4 regions of the Planosporangium spinosum genome follow, and region 4 is predicted to be linked to each of the others. Evidence: riboswitches for the same ligand, from Rfam matches in the RefSeq annotation. Region 4 holds a riboswitch; each other region holds the start of a gene.
What was found. A riboswitch is a leader RNA that binds a small molecule or an ion and turns the genes downstream of it on or off. The one in region 4 is predicted to bind cyclic di-AMP.
Positions count from the first base shown of each region.

Region 1: linked by a shared signal. The riboswitch ahead of ACNTMW_RS04545 (C39 family peptidase) and the one ahead of ACNTMW_RS20530 (C40 family peptidase) in region 4 are both predicted to bind cyclic di-AMP.
Region 2: linked by a shared signal. The riboswitch ahead of ACNTMW_RS02740 (C39 family peptidase) and the one ahead of ACNTMW_RS20530 (C40 family peptidase) in region 4 are both predicted to bind cyclic di-AMP.
Region 3: linked by a shared signal. The riboswitch ahead of ACNTMW_RS10280 (C40 family peptidase) and the one ahead of ACNTMW_RS20530 (C40 family peptidase) in region 4 are both predicted to bind cyclic di-AMP.

Region 1 covers NZ_JBLYUB010000002.1:384,927-388,113, reverse strand. Annotated here, with positions in the region: gene ACNTMW_RS04555 (amino acid permease) at 1-156, shown strand, start outside; cyclic di-AMP (ydaO/yuaA leader) riboswitch at 1,058-1,203, shown strand; gene ACNTMW_RS04550 (hypothetical protein) at 1,305-1,496, opposite strand; gene ACNTMW_RS04545 (C39 family peptidase) at 1,673-2,608, shown strand; gene ACNTMW_RS04540 (coiled-coil domain-containing protein) at 2,889-3,187, shown strand, end outside.
Region 2 covers NZ_JBLYUB010000001.1:589,421-592,607, reverse strand. Annotated here, with positions in the region: gene ACNTMW_RS02750 (hypothetical protein) at 1-330, opposite strand, end outside; gene ACNTMW_RS02745 (transposase) at 693-1,103, opposite strand; cyclic di-AMP (ydaO/yuaA leader) riboswitch at 1,379-1,520, shown strand; gene ACNTMW_RS02740 (C39 family peptidase) at 1,797-2,552, shown strand; gene ACNTMW_RS02735 (hypothetical protein) at 2,595-3,059, opposite strand; gene ACNTMW_RS02730 (RNA polymerase sigma factor) at 3,031-3,187, opposite strand, start outside.
Region 3 covers NZ_JBLYUB010000006.1:41,266-44,452, forward strand. Annotated here, with positions in the region: tRNA gene ACNTMW_RS10270 (tRNA-Gly) at 109-182, opposite strand; gene ACNTMW_RS10275 (pyridoxamine 5'-phosphate oxidase family protein) at 220-711, opposite strand; gene ACNTMW_RS10280 (C40 family peptidase) at 833-1,810, opposite strand; cyclic di-AMP (ydaO/yuaA leader) riboswitch at 1,868-2,005, opposite strand; gene ACNTMW_RS10285 (C40 family peptidase) at 2,413-3,187, opposite strand, start outside.
Region 4 covers NZ_JBLYUB010000015.1:125,523-128,709, forward strand. Annotated here, with positions in the region: gene ACNTMW_RS20525 (methyltransferase domain-containing protein) at 1-775, opposite strand, end outside; gene ACNTMW_RS20530 (C40 family peptidase) at 838-1,800, opposite strand; cyclic di-AMP (ydaO/yuaA leader) riboswitch at 1,806-1,980, opposite strand; gene ACNTMW_RS20535 (sensor domain-containing phosphodiesterase) at 2,374-3,187, opposite strand, start outside.

The DNA.
Region 1 (3,187 bases), on a different contig from region 4:
CTGCTGGCTCCCGGCAATGGAACCGTGCCGGTGCCGGGCACCTCCGATGATTCGTCGGCGGAGCGTCGACCCGGCCATGGGTCTTCGGCCGAGCATTCGCCCGGCCATGGGTCTTCGACCGGGCATCAGCCCGGCGACGGGCCGTCGGTGCGCTGAGCGCGATAAGGTCCAGCGGCGATCGACCCGTATTGACGGGTCGATGCCGGCCAGCCGACGCTGACGGGGCCATGGCGCATGCTGAAAGCGCCTCCGGGAAATGGTCGAGCGTCAGCCGTTGAAATTGCGCTCCCCGCGACGCCATTCGACGAAGATTTACGTTTTCGCATGGGTGGCCGGCAACGTGATCATTAATGGGTACGTCCACCGGGGCGAACATGGGACTGTGGGCGGGGTCGGATGTTCGCGAGCTGGCAGGTCGCCGAGTTACATAAACGAATTGAAATATTGAAAGAATGTGCAGGCGGTACGGGGCCAGTGGTCGTCGACCGTGGCGTGTCCGGACGCCGGACGCACCCGGACGCCGGACGCGTGTCCGGACGGGCCGGTTCGGTGCCGCGGATACGTGCACCGGTTCGGCGTCGCGGAATCCCGGGGCGGCGCCCGGTGATGCGGCATCCTCGCGCCACCGGCAGTCGGCGCGACCGGGCGGGTCGACACCAGGGAGCATCCCGGCCAGGGCATCCCGGTCAGGGCATCCCGGTCAGGGCATCCCGGCCAGGGCATCCCGGTCAGGTCATCCCGGCTCGGGATTCCTGGGCGGCGGTGTCCTGGCGGTTGAGTCCTGGCGGCTGAGTCCTGGCTGCGGAACTGCGGAGCCCTGGCGGAGTGTGTCCGATTGGGCCGGGCTCGAGGCGTCGCGGGTGTGGCCGCCTCGGCACGCATGATCGTTTTCCGACTATGGGAAATGCGCATCGAAGGCCGCAATGCAGGATTCAGAAATGATCTATCAATTGCTCCGTACGTGCGGCGGGTAACAGGAATTGGGTCTTGGCAGCGGCGATGGGCCACCAGTAGTGTCATCGCGTCTGATCCGGTTGATGTTGCCGTCGGCGACGCCGGAGCGGGCCCGCTGAGTCGTCTTTGTCTACGAGCCGGGGACCCACCGAACGTTTGGGGTGAATCCGTGGGCCGAATGGCCCATGGTAGGGCGTCCTTCCCGCCCGAATCCGTCAGCTAACCCGGTAAGCGGCAGCGTAAGGAGATCATGCTCGTGCAAGACCCCTGTCCCATCCTCCGCGATACTCCACCCACTTTGGACACGCCGCCGGCCACTCCGGTTCGGGTCGGTCCCTGACCTCGACCCGCTAGGTCACATCAAAGGTCGGTGACGCGAGGATGCCGCGTGCCGGGCAGTCCGCCCGGTACCACCACCGGACAGTTCCCGGGCGTACCGGGTACCCCGGTCGCTCGACAGGTACGAGACGGCCGTTCGTCGCGGTGGCGTAACCCTCCTCGTCGTCATGCCAGACCACGGTGGCGCTCTCGATGCCGCTCACGCCTCCGGCCACTCACGCACGGGTGTCGCGGTCGCAGGCTGATACCACCGCGTCCAGGTTCGCCTGCGCGGACATCTCTGGTCCTCGTGTGTCCCCGTCGCCGCGTCGACCGGTAGCTCACAGGGTCGTCGGCCGGTGTTCGGCCGAGGGCCGGCAAGTTGCGTGGAGTAATTGAATTGAAGCCCCTCCGTACCCGTACCCGGTTCCGGCATGCCGCACCGTCCGGTATTTCCCGCCTCGCACTCGTCTCGGCGGGCGTGCTCGCCGTGGCCGCCACGAGCGGCATTCTGATCAGTGAGTCGTCCGGCCAGGCGACGTCGAAGACCTCGACGAATGTGGCGCTTGTGGACACCACCACCCGTGACGGCGGCGCTGAGCGGGCCGACCGGAGCCAGAGTCGTACCCAGGCCCCGGCCCAGTCATCGGCTCCGGCCCGGACCCAAGCCCGGGCTTCAGCTCAGGCCCCGGTGCAGGCTCAGGCCCCGGCGCAGACTCAGGCGCCTGCCCAGGCCCAGGCGCCTGAGTCTGCGCAGGCGCAGGCGCAGGCCCAGGCCCCGGCCGCGCCGTCGGCCGCTCCCACCGCGACGCCCGCCCCGGCCCCGCCGGTGGCGAAGGAGCTGGACTACCAGTACCAGTCGCAGCCGAACTACTACTACTGCGGCCCGGCGTCCACCCGGATCGTGCTGACCGTGCGTGGTAAGACCCCCAGCCAGGACGAGGTGGCCCGACTGCTGGGTACCGACACCGGTGGGACCGACTCGGCCGTGGACACCACCCGGGTCCTGAACTCCGTGCTGGGTACCGACTTCTACCAGACCAGGTCGATTCCGGGACCCGCGGCCACGCCTGCCCAGATGGACCAGCTGCAGGCGGACGTCGTGCACGCCGTCAGCAACGGCTACGGCGTCGTCGCCAACGTCGTCGGCTCCGCGACGGACACCAATGGCAACTGGCACAGCTACGGCGGCGGGCACTACGTGGCCATCGTCGGGTACAACGACGAGGGGCGTGCGGTGAAGATCGCCGATCCGGCCAACCCGAGCGCCAGTTCGTACTGGGTCACCACCATCAACATGGCCAAGTGGATGGTCAACCGGGGCTACTCGTACTGACCGCCCGAGCTCCCCGGGTTTCCTCCCGTCACCGATCCGAGGGCCCGGCCGGCGAGAATCGCCGGCCGGGCCCTCGGGCGTCGGAGCGAGTGTGGGGGCTGCCCGTGTCGGCGTGCCGGCGACCCTGGACGTGAGGATGATATGTCGTGGTCCGTTCGGTTCCCGTTAATTAGAAGAGGATTAGGAGCCTTGGGTGTTCTGCGCAGATGTGCCTAGGGTCGATGCGGATCGCCGTCACCCCTCCGACCGGCGGACGACACGAAGGAACGTGTACGTGAGGCTGTCAGCCGCCCCTGCCCGACCGACCCTGCTCGTTGCCGCACTCCTCGCCGCCGCCGTCCTGGTGGGACTGCTGCCGGCGGGGCCGGTACACGCCGCTCCCGGCGCCGCCGGCCCGGAAGGTGGTGCCTCGTCCCTGCGTGACCAGCTGGACGCGGCGGCGCGGGGGTACAACGACGCCGCTGCCAGACTGGAGACCTCCAAGACCCGTCAGGGTCAGCTCAACGAGCAGATGCGGGTGACCGAGTCGCAGCTCGCCCAGCTCAACGCCGCGGTGGCCGAGCTGGCGGCCACGGCGTA
Region 2 (3,187 bases), on a different contig from region 4:
GGGGGCGGGCCTGGTGGGGGACGGCGCCGGCGCCGGCGCCGGCGCCGGCGCCGTCGGCATGGGCGGCTGCGTGCTGGGCGCCGGCGGTGCGGCGGTGTTCTGCTGCGGGCGGGGTTTCGGCGGTGTGGATTGCGGTGCGGATTCTCGTGGCTTCGCGCCGGGGGTCGCGGTTTCCCGGCTCTGGCTGCGGTCGGCCCTGGCGTCGGCTACCTGCGCGCGGTCGGCGAGGACCTGCGAGGTGGCCGCGGTGTTGCCGGGCCGGTCTGCCGGAGTGGCGGTGGCCGCCCAGACTGCGCCGCCGATCGAGGCGAGCGCGATCGCCGCTGCCATCGCGGCGGTGTGGGGTCGAAGTGTCGATTTCTGGGCGTGGCGTCCGCGTTGGTAGCGCCGGAGGCGGCTGGGGCGGTGGCTCGTTGCTTTTTGACGGTGGCCTGTTGGTTTTTCGAGGGGCTGGTCACTGTCGTTTTTGGGAGGCACCCCGGGGAGCGTAGACGATGTCTCATTTGGTGTCTCATTTGGCGGGGTGTGATCTGCGCGTTACGGGACGTCCGGAGTTTCCGGCCGACCGGTGGGGCAGGCGGCGGCGCCGACAGGTACGGCCGGTGGTGCACCGGTCGGCCACCGGGGCTCGTACGGTCGGAGCCGGGCGGCCGTCGGTGAGGTGATGGTGGGAATCGACCCGGATGCGGCCGTCACCGGGGATCGATGGGCCGGCCGCCTGGTCGGACCCGGCCGCTGCGGCCGGATCGCGCCTTCTCCGCCTGTGCCGCGATAGCCTCGGTCAGCGCCGGGGCCCAGGCGCTGCCCACGTCATCGGCGAGGCGGTCGGCGAGCACGTCATGGAGCCGGCCCCAGAAGCCGGCGGCGGTCCACTCGGTGAACCGGCGATGGGCGGTCGGCCGCGTGACCCCGAACGTCTTCTCGGGGAGCTGCCACCAGGAGCAGCCGGTCTGGATGAGGTACAGCATCGCGGCGAACGCCCGCCGGTCGTCCACCCGCCGGCGTCCGCCTCCCTGCGGGCGTACCGGAGCCGCGGGAAGCAGCGCTGCGGCGAGCTCCCACAGTGGGGCGGGTGCCCACTGCGCGATGACGTCTTCATCCACGAGTCTTGATCCTGGGGCCCGCGGGCCCTGGATCCAAGCCGGACACGCCCATGTCCCGCCGTTGCCGGGTGGCGAGCGAGCCCGTCGCGGGAGATGCCGGCGATGGTCGCCCGGTCGGATGTGCGGGAAACCAACACCAGGAAAACGACCATGATGATCTTCTGTGGTGTCACCAGTGCGGTTGATAACAGGTGGAGGGTCTTGGCAGAAAGTTGACCCGTCAGTAATGTCAACGCCCGTCCGATCCGGTCACTGTTCACCGAGCGGGTGGCACCGGAACGGACCCGCCGAGTCGTGCTCAACGAGCCGGGGACCCACCGCAAGTCTGGGGTGAATCCACGGGCCGACGGCCTGTGGTAGGGCGACCTTCGCGCCCGAATCCGTCAGCTAACCCGGTAGGCGGAAGCGTAAGGAGATCATGTTCGTGCACGTCTTCGCACCCCCTCTCCATCACCGACTCCTCCACCATGCTGTGTGTGCGCAGTGGACCGCTCCGTCCCTCGCCGGTCCCTGACCGTGAATCGATAGGTCGCACCAGCGCCTGAGGACCGCGGTCGGTCACCCCGGACATCGTGCCGGGCGTTGTCACCGAATGCCTCGTGGGTCCCGCGCGCCCATCTCACCGCGTCAGACCGAGTTTGCCCACTGATCAGCCCGTGCTGGCCAGCGGGTGGCACCCGCATGGAGAATCCAATGAATCGTGTACATACCCGTAAGCCCTTCCAGCATGCGGCTTCGGTCCGCCTGCCCCGGATGGCGGTCGTCTCGGGCGGCCTGCTCGCCGTGGCCGCAACCGTCGGCCTCGTGGTCAGCCAGGCGGACGGTTCGCAGCCGGCCCAGGCATCCGGTTCGGTCGTTGCGGCCGCCGCCCCGCGTGCCGGCGTCACCCAGGCCCCGCAGGGCGGCGCGACCGGTGCGGTCCCCGCGGCGCCGGTCCCGCCGTCGAAGGTGCTCGACTATGCGTTCCAGTTGCAGCCCAACTACTACTACTGCGGGCCGGCGGCCACCCGGATCGCCCTGAGCGCCAGTGGGCACATCCTCAGTCAGGACGAGATCGCCCGGCAGCTCGGCACCACGACCGGCGGGACGAACTCCGCCTACGACACGACACGTGCGCTCAACAATGTCATCGGCAGCAACGTGTACCAGACCAGGGAGATCCCGGCCTACCCCGCTACGCCGGCTCAGATGGACCAGCTTCAGGCCGACGTCCTGAAGACCGTCAACAGCGGGCGCGCCATCGTCGCCAACATCGCCGGCCACCTGACCGACACCGCCGGCACGTACCACTCCTACGAAGGCGGCCACTACCTCACCATCATCGGTTACAAGGACGACGGCCGGACGGTGAAGATCGCCGACCCGGCCAACCCCAACGGCGACGGTACGTACTGGGTGACCACCATCAACATGGCCAACTGGATCTCCCAGCGCGGCTACTCGTACTGACCTGGCGACCGGGCGCCGCTGAAAGACACGGTCGGCGCCCGGTCAGTCGGCGCACACCCATCCCGTCACCACGCCGTACGCACCGGTGCGGACTCGCACCCGGACCGGGCCGGGCGGCGGTGACCGCAGGAGGAAGCAGCCGATCCCGTCCACCTCGGCCCGGTCGAAGACGCCTCCCGGATGTTCTCCGGTGACCTGGCCGCCGCTGGCCGGGCTGAGCTGGCCGACGATGCCCGTCTCGGTCAGCTCGATCTCGACCGTCACCCCGTCGCCCTGGAAGGCCAGGGTCCGCGCCGAACGGCCGGAACGGGTGCGCGCGAGCTGGCCGGCGTCGGTCGCCGAGTCGAAGACGAGGGTCGCGAGGACAAGCTCGTCGTCCACCGTCCGCCACGTCCAGGCGGCGCGCGCCGCCGCGACGAAATCCGCAGGCGCCGGGGGCAGTCCACGGAGCGCCTCACCCAGGTCGGTCAGGAACCGCTCATCGTCGTCCCACCGCGGCGATGTCATGGCGTTCACCTCCGCCCGTCTCGGCCGCCCGCAGCGCGTCGCGGAACGCGACCACCGCGGAGCAGGTGCGCAACTTCTCCAGGCAGCGGGCCCGGGTCGGACCGATGCTGCCGACCGGGAGGTCGAGC
Region 3 (3,187 bases), on a different contig from region 4:
CCGCCGAAGCGCTCACCACGGTGGGTTAATGGCCCGACGGCCCATCTGACAACGCGAATAGCCAAACGCCCCGGTCGGGATCATGGTCCTGACCAGGGCGATTGTCTGTGGAGCGGGTGACGGGAATCGAACCCGCACTGTCAGCTTGGGAAGCTGATGTTCTGCCATTGAACTACACCCGCGAGTGGAGCGGAACCTACTCTAGCCGACCCGGCCGCCTCAGCGCACCTCGCACCGCAGGGTTGGGCGTGGATCACGCCAGACCTGGCGGTATGCGCGGGCGAACTGGTCGACCGGGCTCGGGGACTGGCGGTGCCGCACGATCATGGCCACGTCGACGGTGAACTCGAACAGCCGCCAGTCGGCCAGGGGCTCGGCGCGCATCTCGATCGCGTACCGCTCGACCCGCGCCGGGTCGGTGATCAGGTGTGCCATGCCCGACACGTACGCCTCGTCGTCGGTGGTCTCGGGCGGGAACGAGTGCAGCGCGTACCGCCCGTCACGTTCCAGGTCGCGGCGCTTGGGCGAGTCGATGACGAAGCAGTACAGGCCGTCCCGGGTGATGAACGGCGAGACCGGGTGCAACCGCGGACCCCCGTCCGGCCGGATGGTCGCGAGGTAGCCCAGGCCGGGCCCGTACTGATGGACCAGCGCATGGATCGACGCCGCGAGCTGGGGCTCGACGGCGGCAAACTCGGACCAGGAAGCCATGGGTACAGTTTATCGAACACATGTACGAGATCGCTGCCGATTGCGCGAACGGGTGACCGACGCGGCAACGAAAATCGGGGCGGCGGAAAACCCGCCACCCCGATTCCGAAGACAGTGAGGATCAGCCCGGTCGGCCGAGGCCGGAGATCGGCATCGCGTCCATGCGGACCATCCGGACCACGTCACCGGACTGCGGTGCGTGCAGCGCCCAGCCGTCACCGACGTACATGCCCATGTGGTGCATGTCAGAGAACCAGAAGATCAGGTCACCGGTGCGCAACTGGTCACGACTGACCCGCTTGGTCGTCTGGAACTGGGTCACCGTGTAGTGGTACAGGTTGACCCGGCCGCCGGTCGCCTGCGCCCAGGCCCACTTCGTAAGGCCGGAGCAGTCGAAGTTCTTCGGACCCTCGGCGCCGAAGATGTACGCGGTTCCGATCTTGCTACAAGCGATCTGGGCGGCCTTGGAGCCGGGGCTGCCGTCCAGGAAGACCGGGCACGGCGCCGGGCGCAGGTTGCCCTGCGGGGCGTTGGTGCCGTAGGCCTCCAGGCGCATCTTGTTGAACTGCGCGATCTGGTCGTTGAGCTGCTTCTCCTGGTCGGCGAGCTGCTTCTCCTGGACCGTCAGCTTCTTGACCAGATCGTCGAGCGGCTTCTTCTGCGTGTCGTACTGTTCCTTCATCCGAGCCACGTCGGCGACCCGGTCCCGCTCGTTCTTGGCCATGGCGTCCAGCAGAGCGAGCTGGTCGGCGAGGTTGGTCGGCTGGCTACTGGTGAGCAGTGCACTCAGCGCCGACGCCTGGCCGCTCTTGTAAGCGCGCTCGGAGATCGAACCGACCCGGCTCATCGCGACGTCCACCTGCAGCCGCAGGGGCCTGATCTGCTCCTCGAGCTGCGCGACCTTGGCCTGGTTGTCCGCGAGCTGGACCTTGACGCCGTTGTGCTGCTCCAGCACGGGTTCGAGTTTGTTCCATGCCTCGTTGATCTGCGCCTCGATGGCGGCAGGATCGGCGGGCGCGGCGTGGGCGCTGGTCGACAGGCCCAGCGCGATGACCAGTCCGGCGCAGACCGCCCCGACGCCACCGAAGACAGTACGCACGGGTTTCAGACGCGACCCGGAAGGCCGCATCGTATGCAATTCCACCGGAGTCCGGCTCCTTACTTCCATGACCGCTTACCGGGTTAGCTGACGGGTTCGGGCGGGAAGTTCGCCCTACCGCTGACGCAGCGGATTCACCCCGGGACACGATTGGGTCCCCGGCTCGTCGATGAGACGATTGAGCGGTGTCGCGCGGCGCACCCGCTTTGGGTACGGACTCCCGCCCGACGAGCAATCACGCTATGGCGCGTCAAGGGTTGTGGCAAGTCCAGGATTGGGCCGTGGGCAGGGACGGCCATGGATTCCCAAAACAGCCCTTCTGACCTGCCGTTTCGCGGCTCCGGCGTCCTCATCGGCGATACAGAGCGGATCTTAGCCATCTACGGACGGTGGTGTGTAAATCGCCACACCGGCTAACCATTGCGCAACTGGCAGAGGATGTGAATCTTGCTGCCCGCAAATCCATCGGACGTGCGGAATGTCACCCAAACTGGACGCCTGTTGTCGGTGAATGGTGACCGTTTCACTGCTCACCGTAAGGGTGACACGCCGAAAGAGCGCCGGCAATCAATCGATCGCCGGCGCTCTCTGTGATCGGGAACTCAGGCCGGGCGGCCGTACCCCGACACGTTGTTGGCGTAGTACCCGGTCAGTTGCGCCATCCGGACGTAGTCACCGGTGTGTGGTGCGTGAACCATCCAGCCGCCGCCCACGTAGATACCGACATGGTGGTTGTCGGAGCCGAAGAAGATCAGGTCACCGGTGCGCAACTGGTCCCGGGTGATCGCCGTCGACTTCCTCCGCTGGGCGCTGGCCAGGTGGTCCAGCCGGACGCCGGCCGCCTGCCAGGCGACCATCGTCAGGCCGGAACAGTCGTAACCGTTGGGGCCCGCTGCTCCCCAGTAGTACGGCTTGCCGATCAGGCCGCACGCCTTCTGCGCGGCGGTCCCGCCCGGGCCACCGGTGAACTCCACCGGGCAGGCGGTCGGCTTCAGCACGCCGGTGGAGCCGCTGCTCCCGTACGCCTGCTGGCGCATCCGCTGCAACTGGCTGAGCTGCTCCTCGATCTGCTTCTTCTTCGCCGCGAGGTCGGCGTCCTGCTTCGCCTGCTGTGCGATCAGATTGTCGAGGGACGTCTTGTCGGCGGCGAACTTGTCGCGCGCGGCAGCCACCGTGCTGATCTGGTCGCGCTGACTACGCGCGACCATGTCCAGCAGCGTCAACTGCTCGGCGAGCGCCGTGGGCGAGTTGGTGCTCAGGATGGCGTTGACGGTCGACCCGCGCCCGCCCTTGTAGACGCTGGCAGCGAGGTTGCTGACCGTCGACATCGCCATGTCGACCTGCAACTGGAGGGGCTGCAACTGCGCCTGCAACTGG
Region 4 (3,187 bases):
ACAGGCGGGGGAAGGGCAGTACGGTGCCGTAGCCGCGGTTCGGGTACGCCTCGCGCAGCCGCCACGCCACCTCGTCGCGGAAGCGTGCGGCTGCTGGCGGGTCGCCGGCCAGCGCGTCGAGGTAGGGCCGTAGGCCGGTGCCGGCGAACCATTCGAGGACGGGGTCGGTGCCGGGCAGGATGTGCAGGTAGGTGGTCTGCCAGGCGTCGACCGCCAGCCCGCTGCCGGCCAGCACGTCGAGGTACTCGTCGACCGGACGTACCGGGCTCGCGCTCCGTGGCCCGGTGCCGGACGCGGCTGCGCGGAGCCGATCGGTCCACTCCGGTGCGGTGACGACCGCGTGGATGACGTCCGCGGCGGCCATGCCGTCGGACACGGGTACCTGGATCGCCAGCGCGCCGCCCGGCCGCAGCGCCGCCGCCCAGGTGGGCAGCGCCGCCAGGTGGTCGGGCACCCATTGCAGCGCGGCGTTGGAGACGATCACATCGACCGACCCGGGGTCGGGCCGCCAGGCCGCGATGTCGCCGAGGCCGAACTCCAGTCGGCCCGGGTGGGTCAGCCGTTCGGCGGCGGCGATCATCTCCGGCGAGGAGTCGAGGCCGTACACGTGGGCGCCGGGCCACCGGTCCGCCAGGGTGGCGGTGACCGTGCCGGGGCCACAGCCGAGATCGACGACGCGCTCCGGCGCGGTGGTGCGGATCCGGGCGGTCAGGTCGTGGAAGGGGCGGGCCCGCTCGGCGGCGAACCGTTCGTACTGCGCGGGATCCCAGCTCACCCCGAAAAGCATGATCGCGGGGGACCGGTGTGTCCAGTCCCCCGCGATCATGGGTGTGCTGTCTAGCGGACCCGGCCGTACCCGTACGGCGTCATCATGTTGACGCTGGCGAGCTTGACATTGTCGCCGGGTTGCGGTGCGTGGATCACCTGGCCGCCGCCGACGTAGATGGCGACGTGCCCCAGACCGGAGTAGAAGACCAGGTCACCGGCCTGTAGCTGGCTGGCCGAGATGTGCGCGACCTGGTCCCACTGCATCGCCGCGTTGTGCGGCAGCGACTTGCCGGCGGCCGCCCAGGCCGCCATGGTCAGCCCGGAGCAGTCGTACCCGTTGGGGCCCGCGGCGCCGTAGACGTACGGCTTGCCGATGACGTTGTACGCGAACTTCACCGCGGTGCCGGCGCTGCCGGCGATGTTCGGGGCGGCGGGCTTGTTGGTCGGCGGAGGGGTGGTCGCCGACCCGTAGGCCTTCTTGCGCAGCTCCATCAGCGTGGCGAGGTCACTTTCGATCTTCGCCTTCTGGTCGGCCAGGCTCTTCTGGTCGGCCCGCTGCTGGTTGAGCAGGTCGTCGAGCTGCTTCTTCTGCGTGTCGTACTGCGCCTTCATCTGGGCGTAGCCCTCGATCTGGCGCTGCTCGGTGGAGGCGATGTGGTTGAGCGAGGTGAGCTCGGCCAGCACGTTGCCCGACGAGCCGTCCGACAGCAACAGCGTCATCGGCCGGGCCGCGCCGCCCATGTAGGCGCGCGCCGCGATCTTGCCGACGTTGTCGTAGGCCTGGTCGACCTGTGACTGGAGCGGCGCCATCTTGACGTTGAGCTCGTCGGCGGCGGCCTGGGTCGCCTTCAGCTTCTCGCCCACGCCGTTGTACTGCTCGACGATCTTTTCGAGGGCACTGGAGGACTGGTTGATCTGCTGCGTCAGGTCGCTCGCTGAGGGTTCCGCGTTGGCCGCCGTGGCCGGCGCGAGGACGGCTACCCCCACCGCGCCCAGGAGCATGGCACGCAGCAGTCGTGGTACTGCAGGCACAGAGCACCCTTCTTCCTTACCGCCTACCGAGTTAGCTGACGGGTTCGGGCCGGAAGAAGATGGCCCTACCGCAGGGTCCTGCGGATTCACCCCGGGACGGCGTGGCCGTCGGGTGGTTCCCCGGTTCACCCCGTGCGCCGCCGGGCGGCGACGGGTTATGCGATTCGGCGGTGCCGGCTCGTCGTCACCCGGGTTGGGCGGCGGACTTACGAGCGGGCCTAGACCAACTTAACGTGATCTTGGACGTACGGGAAGTACATCCTGTCCGTTACGCGTACTGGCTCCCCACCTTAGGTGAAAGTCGTTGTTACGTCCTGTTCTGAGGGCATGGCAGAGCGTTACCGAGGGAGCCTTTACTGATCTCCGATGCGACGGTCCACGGTGGCTGGTGGGCGGCTCAAATTGCCGAGTTTTGGCTGGTAGTGGCGTCATTTCCGATACTCGGCGGCATTGATGCGTGATTTCGTCCACTGTGTGGAATGCCCCCGCGCGAGATTTTCCACACAGTGATACACGCCAATTAGCCGACCGTTCCTTTCTCGGTGCCCGGTCGGCCATCGCCGGCCGTTCGGGTTACGCCGAATGGCGGGCCGCGGTCGCCGTACGGCCATTGCCGGCGTCCGCCGGCGGCCGGTGCCGGCCGGGAGGTTGGTCGGTGCGGACCACGTCGGTGCGGACCACCCAGTGCAGCAGGGAGCGGGCCGCCGCCAGGACCAGGCCCCGGTCGTAGGTGAGCGCGTACTCGAATCGCCGGTCCATCTCCGGGCCGCCGTCGCCGAGGTCGCGCGCCACCAGTGCGCCGGTGAAGTGCGGGCCGACGACGATCACGTTCCACTCGCCCCGCAGCGGGTCGTCGGCGGTCAGCCGCGCTCCGCGTACCCCGGGGATCGGCTCCTCGCCGACGTCGGTGGCGAGCACCGCGACGAGCGCTGCGGTATCGGCGATGCCGGTGTAGCGGCGCACGGTGGCCGGCGTCAGGTGACGGCCCTCCTGGAAGCAGCTCAGCAGTACCGGAGGCTCGGTCCGGTCGGTCGCCTTGGCCTCCAGGTACTTGCTGATCGGCAGCAGCATGCGCTTGGTGGAGTGGCTGGTGGGGCGCCGGGCGGCGACGATCTCGAACGGGGTACGCGCCTCGGTGCGGCTGGCCGGCGCGGCGGTCTCCGGCGCGGCCACGAACGCGAGCGGCTCGCGCGGTGGCCGCGCCGGACGGCGCAGTCGCTGGGCGGGGCCGAACAGCCAGCCCTGCCCGACCGTGGCTCCCATGCTGAGCGCGGTGGCGAGGTGCGCCGGCGTCTCGATGCCCTCGGCGAGGATCGTGGCGCCGGTGCGCTCGGCGTACGCGATGACGGCGTTGACCACCCGCGCCACCTCCGGCCGGTGCGGGTGG